One region of the Trichococcus sp. TS_SC_9 genome, then DNA from elsewhere that is predicted to be linked to it. Evidence: a T-box and tRNA genes for the amino acid it is inferred to sense, from the RefSeq annotation. Region 1 holds a T-box; the other holds one or more tRNA genes.

Region 1 (4,845 bases):
CGAAAGCTTTGCGTATGACGCTTGAAAACAGCGCGTCCAGCCGAAAACAAGAACAGTTGGTTCGGGATAAATTAGTTGTCGCTCTTTCGGAATATAAGGATGTCCGGATTTTTTCTCCTGAAGATGGCGCCGGCCACATCCTCTGCTTTGCTATGAAAGGCGTCAGGGGAGAAGTGATGGTCCATGCTTTCGAAAGCATAGGCATCTTCATTTCAACCACCAGCGCCTGCTCAAGCAGAAAGAAGGGTACGCCATACACACTAGGTTCAATGGGCGTACCGCTTTCCTGGAGCCAGTGTGCTGTCAGGATAAGCCTTTCCGGCGAGAATACGGAGTCGGAAGCGCAAGCCTTCATAGAACATTTCCGGACGCTGCATCAACAGTTCAAAAAGATACAATAGAATAACTAACAGATTGGAAGAGAACATAAATGGAAACACACATTCAAATCCGCTTTGGCGAACTGTCGACCAAAGGGAAAAACAAAAAACGTTTTGTCCAACAGTTGGCGCAAAACGTCAGAATGGTCACAAAGGATCATCCGCAGATCAAAATCAAACCCGAGCACGATTCTATGTTATTGGATCTGAACGGAGCTGACGAGGCAATCATTATCGAGCGCCTGCAGCATGTGTTCGGTATCCAAAACTATTCACCGGTCTATCTGGTTTCGCGTGATCTCGATGAAGTGAAACGGGTTTTGGTGGAGTTGCTTGCCAAAATGGAGACGGCCGCAAAGACATTCAAGATAGCTACGCGTCGCGCGGATCACGCCTACGAGCATGACACGACCTTCATGAATGCCGAGCTGGGGGCCACTGTCCTGGATGCTTTCCCCGGTATTTCAGTCAAGATGAAGCAGCCGGACATCCTTGTGCGCGTAGACATCAAAACCAACGGCATCATGCTGAGTACACAAACCTATCAGGGGGCTGGCGGATTGCCTGTCGGTTCCAGCGGTAGAGGCATGCTGATGCTTTCCGGAGGCATCGATTCACCGGTAGCCGGTTATCTTGCCATGAAGCGCGGCGTGAAGATCGAGGCGGTGCATTTCCACAGCCCACCTTACACAAGTCCGCAAGCGTTGCAGAAAGCCAAGGATCTGGCTGCTAAATTGACTAAATTCGGCGGTGAAATCCAGTTCATCGAAGTGCCGTTCACGGAGATTCAGGAAGAAATCAAAGAGAAGATTCCTGCGGATTATCTGATGACGATCACGCGCCGGATGATGCTGCGCATCACCGATGCCATCAGAGCCGAACGCAAAGGTTTGGCCATCTTTAATGGGGAATCTTTGGCCCAAGTCGCTTCCCAAACGCTGGAGAGCATGATTGCCATCAATGATGTCACAACGACGCCGATCATTCGTCCGGTCGCAACGATGGATAAATTGGAAATCATCGATTTGGCACAAAAAATTGATACCTTTGATCTGTCGGTGCAACCGTTCGAAGACTGCTGTACGATTTTTGCGCCACCGTCACCCAAAACGAAACCGCATTTGGATAAGGCCAGACGATTTGAAGCGATCCTTGATGTCGAGCCGCTCGTGGCACGCGCAGTTGCAGGCATTGTCATATCGAGCATAACCGGCCGAGAGGATACCGCCAGCCAAGACGAGGCGCTCTTTTCGGATTTGCTGTAACCCGCCCGGCAAAAGCGTATCCTTACCATAAATCACCACTTATCTGTATAATGAGAGTACTATCGGATAAGGGGGAATGTTTTCATGCAAGTGACATTAAAAGGTGAAATTGTTGAAGTTTTAGGGAGTCAACCCGTAGTTGGGGAGAAGGCACCGGCATTTTCGTTATACAATACAGAAGACGAAAAGGTATCTTTGGATGATTTGCGCGGTTCGGTTGTCTTGATCAGCGTATTCCCGGACATCAACACGAGCGTTTGCGACAAACAAACACGCAAATTCAACGAGACGGCAGCAAACATCGAAGGCTTGACGTTGTTGTCGGTTTCGAAAAATACAAAAGAAGAATTGATCAACTGGTGCTCGGCAAACGGCATCGATATGCAGATGTTGCATGACGACGCAGGCGAGTTTGGGGAAGCTTATGGACTGAAAGTGCCCAAATTAGGCAACAAGTTGGCCCGCAGCGTATTCGTCATCGACAAAGGAGGCGTCCTTTCCTACATGGAGATCGTCCCTGAAATCGCGACAGAGCCGGATGAAGCGGCAGCATTGGCAGCAGCAAAAAATTTACTTTAATCGCATTGAGATTTCAATCAAAAGGTGCTAAACTAGTGAAGTATATATAAGCGTCGATCAAGAAGAGTAGCTTACCCGGAACCACATAAGAGAGAAAAGCGTTTGGTGAGAGCTTTTTTGGGGAAGGAAAGTGAAGTAGCTTGTGAGCAAGTTGTGTGAAGGTCTGTGGACTGGGTAGCGCAGCTCGGAGTATTCTCCGTTATCAAAAAGAGAGACAGGGATCTGATTCCTGTAATTTAGGTGGTACCGCGATTCATATCGTCCTGCATATTCGTATGCAGGGCGTTTTTTTTTCGCAACAAATCGATGTAAAAAAGAGAGAGGAAGTGGCTGAATGTCTAAAGCAGACGCAATGCCGACAAAGTATCAACCCCAGCAAGTAGAAGCAGGAAAATATCAAAAATGGGTGGAAGCGGGACTGTTCAAACCGAGCGGCGACAAAAGCAAAAAACCGTATTCGATCGTGATTCCGCCTCCGAACGTAACCGGCAGACTGCACTTGGGCCATGCCTGGGATGTGACGCTGCAGGATATGTTGATTCGCCAAAAACGCATGCAAGGATTCGATACATTGTGGTTGCCTGGGATGGACCACGCCGGCATCGCCACCCAAGCCAAGGTTGAAGCAAAATTAGCCGAGGATGGCCTTACCCGCTATGACCTCGGCCGAGAAGCCTTTGTCGACAAGGTTTGGGAATGGAAAGAGGATTACGCTAGCGTAATCCGTGAACAATGGGGAAAAATGGGCATTTCCGTTGATTATGACCGCGAGCGATTTACGCTCGATGAAGGTTTGTCGGATGCAGTACGCAAAGTTTTTGTTGGATTGTATGAAAAAGACTTGATCTACCGCGGCGCCTATATCATCAACTGGGACCCTAAAGCGAAAACAGCCTTATCCGATATTGAAGTCATCCACAAGGACGTTCAGGGCGCCTTCTATCACTTCCGTTATCCGATGACGGATGGTTCAGGCTACCTGGAGTTGGCGACTACCCGTCCCGAAACCATGTTGGGCGATACTGCCATCGCGGTTCATCCGGAAGATGAAAGATATCAGCAATTCATCGGCAAGACCGTGACATTGCCGCTGGTGAATCGGGAAATCCCGGTCATCGCTGATGATTATGTTGAGATGGACTTCGGGACTGGTGTCGTTAAGATCACACCCGCTCATGACCCGAACGACTTTGAAGTCGGATTACGCCATGATTTGCCGCAAGTGAACGTCATGAACGATGATGCGACGATGAACGAAGCAGCCGGAAAATATGCAGGAATGGACCGTTTTGCGGCGCGCAAAGCGATCATAAAAGATATGGAAGAACTGGGCTATTTGGTCAAAATTGAAGAAATGACCCACAGTGTCGGACATTCAGAACGCACAAACGTTATTGTGGAACCGCGCATCTCGACGCAATGGTTCGTCAAAATGCAACCGTTGGCTGAGCGTGCTGTGGAAAATCAATCGGCAGAAGAAAAAGTTTCCTTCTATCCGGAACGATTTGAGAATACATTCCTGACTTGGATGGGCAACGTCCATGACTGGGTCATTTCTCGCCAATTATGGTGGGGACATCAAATCCCGGCCTGGTATCATAAGGAAACCGGCGAAATGTACGTAGGCATGGAAGCTCCGAGCGACAGCGAAAACTGGACGCAGGATGAGGATGTTCTGGATACGTGGTTCAGTTCAGCACTTTGGCCGTTCTCGACGATGGGCTGGCCGGATGAAGATGCGGAAGATTTCAAACGTTATTTCCCTACCAGCACGTTGGTTACCGGCTATGACATCATCTTCTTCTGGGTAAGCCGAATGATCTTCCAGAGTCTGGAGTTCACCGACAAGCGTCCATTTGAGAATGTGCTGATCCATGGTCTGATCCGTGATGAGCAAGGCCGCAAGATGAGCAAATCGCTCGGAAACGGAATCGATCCGATGGAAGTTGTCGAAAAATACGGAGCGGATGCTTTGCGTTGGTTCTTGGCCAACGGTTCCGCACCTGGACAGGATGTGCGCTTCAGCTATGAGAAGATGGATGCATCCTGGAACTTCATCAACAAAATCTGGAATGCCAGCCGTTACGTGCTCCTTAATTTGGAAGATCTGACTTTCGACGACATCGACATTTCAGGGGAAAAGACAATCGCCGATAAATGGATTCTTTCCAGCCTGAACAAGACCATCACAAAAGTGACGGATCTGTTCGAGAAATTTGAATTCGGTGAAGCAGGTCGTTTGTTGTACCGTTTCATCTGGGATGATTACTGTGACTGGTATATCGAAATGTCCAAAGAAGTTCTGCAAGGGGAAAATGAAGAGGCAAAACGCACAACCCGCAGCATCTTGGCGTATGTTTTGGATAATGTCTTGCGCTTATTGCATCCGGTCATGCCGTTCGTCACCGAAGAAATCTGGCAGAATGTACCGCATCAAGGCGATTCTATCGTAACGGCAGCCTATCCGGAAACGGATGACAGCTATATCGATGAAGCAGCTGAGGAAGCGATGGAAAAACTGATCGAATTGATCCGTGGCGTCCGCAATGTCCGCGCAGAAATGAACACACCGTTGTCCAAGAAAGTTCCGATGCAGCTGAAAGTGAATGACGAGGCGACCG
Region 2 (4,845 bases), 1.5 Mb from region 1:
CCTTTTTGCTGCAGATCCTCAGCAAGCAAAGCCGCAATTCGGTCAAATCGATCCTTACCCGCGGACAAGTGACTGTCGACGGCAAGGCCATCACCAAACACAACCACCCATTGGAACCCGGACAGACTGTCGGCATTTTGGCAAATAAGGAAGCCATCAAAAAAACGTCCCTGTCCGGCCTCAAGATCCTGTTTGAGGACGAATCGATCATTGTGATCAATAAGGATGCCGGCCTGTTGTCGATGGCAACCGACGATCCAAAAGAACCGACCGCTTACCGCCAATTGAGCCACTACGTCAAAGAAGACAACAAAGCGAACCGGATATTTGTCGTGCATCGCCTGGACCGGGATACCTCCGGCGTCATGCTTTTCGCAAAATCCGAAGAGCTGAAAGAGAAGTTGCAAAATGGTTGGAAGGAACTCGTCAAAGAACGCATCTATACCGCTCTTGTCGAGGGCGAGATCAAGAATGAGTCCGGCACCATCTCCTCATGGCTGACCGAGAGCAAAGCCATGAAGGTCCATTCCAGTCCGAAAGACAACGGCGGCCAACATGCCGTGACCCATTACCGCAAGATCCGAGCAAACAAAGAATATTCGCTCTTGGAGGTGCAATTGGAGACCGGCCGGAAGAATCAGATCCGCGTCCACATGGAATCCTTGGGCCATCCGGTTGCCGGAGACAAGAAGTACGGTGCTCACACCAATCCCATGAAACGTTTGGGGCTGCACGCTACCACACTAGCATTCCTCCATCCTGCAACCGGCGAACTCGTCCGCTTCAGCGCGCCGGTGCCGAAAGCTTTCCTGTTGTATTCGAAATGACAAAAAACATGATTCCCCGCAAAGGCGAATCATGTTTTTTATTTATTGCGGACTCGATGCATCTGAAATAAATCGCCAAAAGCGGTTTGGCGGGCTAAAATACAGCCTATCCGCGGTAGCGCAGCGCCAAGCCTTTCAGGAAATTCCGTGCATAACGGTCGCCGCAAGGTTTGTAATTGCGGTGCCCTTCTTTGCGGAGGACCGCGCTCAATTCGCTTTTCGACACGGTGACGCCTGCCGATTCCAGGATTTCAAGCATATCTTCGTTTGTCAAAGTCAGCGCAATTTTTACTTTCTTCAGCAACATATTGTTGACGTTCCCATTGTTCAATAAAAATTCTGGCTTTGGTTCCGGTTCGCCGGGCTTCGCTTGCGGTTTGCCGCGTTGGGAAGTGATGAGTCCGTTCAAGAACGATTCCAGTGTCGCATTGTCGCAAGCCAGTTGATCGTCATCCGATGGAGCGGCAGCCCCAACAGCATTCGTTGCTTCATCCTTTTTTGGATTTTTGAGCATTTTCTGCACTGCTTCCTTCGTCAATTCAAGTCCGCCCAAGCGTAACACTTCGACCATATCCGCATCCTTGATGTCCAGCGCATAGCGCAAGCGGATCAATATATCATTGTTGTCCATAATTAGCCTCCAAATTTTCCTTTTCAATTATCCTTTTCCAGTATACCCTGTTGTCCTATGGAATGCATGCCTTATTCGTTTCTCTTTTTTTAAATTTCCCTCTTCACTTATCACGCAAATATGTTATAATCAAATATGCGAGCAGGTGATTCATCTGGTTATCGGTTCCTTAGCTCAGCGGGAGAGCACTACCTTGACATGGTAGGGGTCGCTGGTTCAATCCCAGTAGGGACCATCAAGATTCAGCACATAATAGTAAATAAAGGGGATGTCTCTTAAATAGAGGCATCCCCTTTTGCGCGTGGACATGGATAATTGGTCGATCTTCATCTTTTTCGTCCGGTGGCAGCTCAGGAAGATGAATAGTTTTCCGATATTCATCTTTTTTCGCACCCCAACATCCGAAACCATGAATACTTGGCCTTTATTCATGTTTCGTCCATCATTCGGCCGCTTCCGGAGCCTCGCTCATTGTTGCGTCCAAAAGATATTCACCTTTGCTGCTGTTCCCTTCGGTGGAGAAACGCGCATCGAGATCATTGAAATGCCACCATTCCGAAGCCAACGGTGTCAATCCGGCGTCCGTGCAGTAGCGCTGCAGGAGGATGGCTGCCTCATTCATCGTATCCGCCAAAGTGGCTTGGAGCCACGCGGTCGGCGAACTGGATTTTACCGGTCCGGTGAACGTAGCCGAAGCCATGCTCAATTCATGGATGGTTGTCGGCATCGTGTATTCCGTGTAGCCCGTAATGGCGGTCGCGGCATAGTCACCGACGAGGATTACCTGCTGTTCCGTTATTTTCGCAAGTGTGACATCGATGGCATAACCCATCTGATGATTCGAAACGTTTGTCGCGATGAACCAGTTGGCGTCCCAAGGATAGGTGTTGATACCCGCCATCACTTCCGGATCGGCCGCAGCCAGATTCGTCAAAGCATCCACCGTCATCTTCTGGGCGGAAAATGGACGATACCCTTCATAGATGACCAAGGAATTCCCTTCAGCCAAGGCGGCTTGTTGCGCTGAATTGATTTTCTTTGACATGCTGTAGAGCACCGGCACGATATCGGATACTTTGCCCAGACGCATATTGTATGCTTTCCCGTCATAAAGCGCCTGACCGGTTATGCCAGGGATCACTTTTCCGGAAGAAACGAACTTGGATGCGTACGTGTTGGTGTTGTTATAGATGATGGAAGGGATCACGTCCGGAAGGTTGATGAAACAATAAAGATGTTGCACCCAGCCTGACTCGGTTTCGGTCTGGACATACCACCAATCGCCCTCTTCCTCCACCACTTCAAAAACGGTTCCCGCTTCCAAAATCGCGATCGACTCGGACCCGGCATCAGCAGTCGCTTTCAGATCCATCAGTACCGAGGCATAGCCGGTCGCCCCGTTAACAGGAAGTTCCAGGTCCCCTTCATACACCAACGGCTCCGGCTCTTCCGGATGGACCACCGCTGTTTCCTCTTCATTCGAGGTTTCACCCGAACCCGCCTCTTCTGAAGTCACCGCTTCGACAGCCGAACTCGTCGAAGCGCTCTCCGACTCCTCCGTTTCTGTCTGTTCATTCGAGCCGGAGCAAGCGGACAGCACCGCACCCGTCAGGATGCCGATGAAAGCGTGGCGCCAATTTTTGTTGATTCTCATTTATATTCATTCCTCCATTACGCGGATACGATCATTTTCACCAGTTCCAACAGCAACAGATGGAACGGATAGAAAGCATAGAAGCCCCATTTCATCACATTGGATTTCTTTCCTTGACGGCCTTTGTAGAACAGCAGCAGTGGGATGGCCAGAAAAATGCCGACCTGGTAGGATTGCGTCCAACCGCTTTCGCTGATGGAAGGGATGATGTGGAACAGAATTCCTATGATGGCAAAGCTCAGCAGCTGTTTGTCGATTTGTCCCCTGAACAATCCGAAGAACAGGATCCATAAGACCGCTACATAATTCCAATCAGCCGGGACCGCCAACAGACAGCACAGCAAAACGATTGTTGATCTAAGCGGAAGAGACCAGTCCTCCCGTTTTGCCGCTGCCAATGCCACCAACCCGAGCGCCAAGCCCCAAATGACGCTTGTGGCTTGCCACCATGGGAGCCCAAAATACCAGACATACGGAAAATGCGAAACTGCGGCAAACAACATCAACCGCACGATATATTTTTTCAGATTGGATGTGTAATGGTACCCTTCCGCAATCATATAGCACATGATCGGTGCGGCAATCCGTCCTGCTATCCGCAGCGCCACGCCTTCAAGGCTGTCCTGCGACACAAATACCGCAAAGATATGATCGAAAAACATTGCGAATATGGCAAGGTTCTTCAATGTATAGGATGATAGGTCTTTTTGAATCTCGCTAATGCCTTGCATCGGAGTGCTCCTCACTGTACTTGGTTTCGCAGCGTTTGCTGTAAGCTGATCGACAGGCCTGTTTGCCTGTACTTTCCCATAGTATAGGCTTCCGGGAGTCCGCCAATCCCCGAAAAAAAGCAAGATATTTGCGGGAAAACTTACGCATCCCGAAATTGGGTGCGCTAACATTTGCAAAACGTATGCAAGAAGTCATTTCGGACCAAATTGGACCGCTCATTTTATGTCGGATTGGACGGTTTCATAGCTCTTTTCATTTGCTAAACTTATCAGCAATATACGAAACGATAAGGAGGACTTCCTGATGAGATACAAACCGAATTACGCCCCGGGTCCGACAGAGGTACGCGAAAATGTGCGTTTGGCCCGCGCAAAAAGAACCAACAACAGCGACTTTGACAAAACGTTCGTGCGCTATTACCGCGAGGTCAGCCAAAAAATGGGGCGAGTCATGGGCACCACGAATGAGGTCCTGCTGCTTGCCGGCGAAGGGATCTTGGCTCTCGAGGCCGCTTGTGCAAGTCTGACAGAACCCGGCGATCGTGTGCTCGTGCTGGACAACGGCATCTATGGCGAAGGCTTCAAGGATTTCGTCAGCATCTATGGCGGCGTACCGGTCGTCCTGAGTTTCGATCACCGCAGCGGCATCCCTACAAAAGCGGTCCGCGCCTATCTGGAGAAGGATTCCGATTTCAAATATGCCACCCTGGTCCATTGCGACACGCCGACATCGGTACTGAACAACGTGGCTGAGTTATGTCCTTTACTGAAGGAATATGACATTCTGACGGTGGTCGATTCCGTCGCAGGAATGGTCGGCGAGCCGATCAATGTGGATGAAAACAAAATCGATATCTGTTGCGGTGGAACGCAAAAAGCCATTTCGGCCCCGGTTGGACTGGCCATCGTTTCCGTCAGTGAAGACGCCCAAAAAGCGATGGACAACCGCAAAACGCCTATCGCTTCCTTTTATGCCAATCTGCAGGTCTTCAAAGGGTACGC

The links. The T-box of region 1 lies ahead of AC0J5I_RS14215 (valine--tRNA ligase). A T-box ahead of a tRNA ligase gene usually reads a tRNA of that ligase, here a tRNA-Val.
Region 2: it encodes a tRNA-Val, which carries the amino acid that the T-box ahead of AC0J5I_RS14215 (valine--tRNA ligase) is inferred to sense. The anticodon was not compared.

Annotation. Positions count from the first base shown of each region.
Region 1 covers NZ_CM149591.1:2,936,431-2,941,275, reverse strand. The annotation lists gene AC0J5I_RS14230 (cysteine desulfurase family protein) at 1-401, shown strand, start outside; gene thiI (tRNA uracil 4-sulfurtransferase ThiI) at 431-1,645, shown strand; gene tpx (thiol peroxidase) at 1,730-2,224, shown strand; T-box leader at 2,269-2,493, shown strand; gene AC0J5I_RS14215 (valine--tRNA ligase) at 2,559-4,845, shown strand, end outside.
Region 2 covers NZ_CM149591.1:1,401,569-1,406,413, reverse strand. The annotation lists gene AC0J5I_RS06870 (RluA family pseudouridine synthase) at 1-827, shown strand, start outside; gene AC0J5I_RS06865 (YehS family protein) at 934-1,458, opposite strand; tRNA gene AC0J5I_RS06860 (tRNA-Val) at 1,622-1,693, shown strand; gene AC0J5I_RS06855 (hypothetical protein) at 1,675-1,890, opposite strand; gene AC0J5I_RS06850 (SH3 domain-containing protein) at 1,901-3,112, opposite strand; gene AC0J5I_RS06845 (TraX family protein) at 3,130-3,843, opposite strand; gene AC0J5I_RS06840 (pyridoxal-phosphate-dependent aminotransferase family protein) at 4,148-4,845, shown strand, end outside.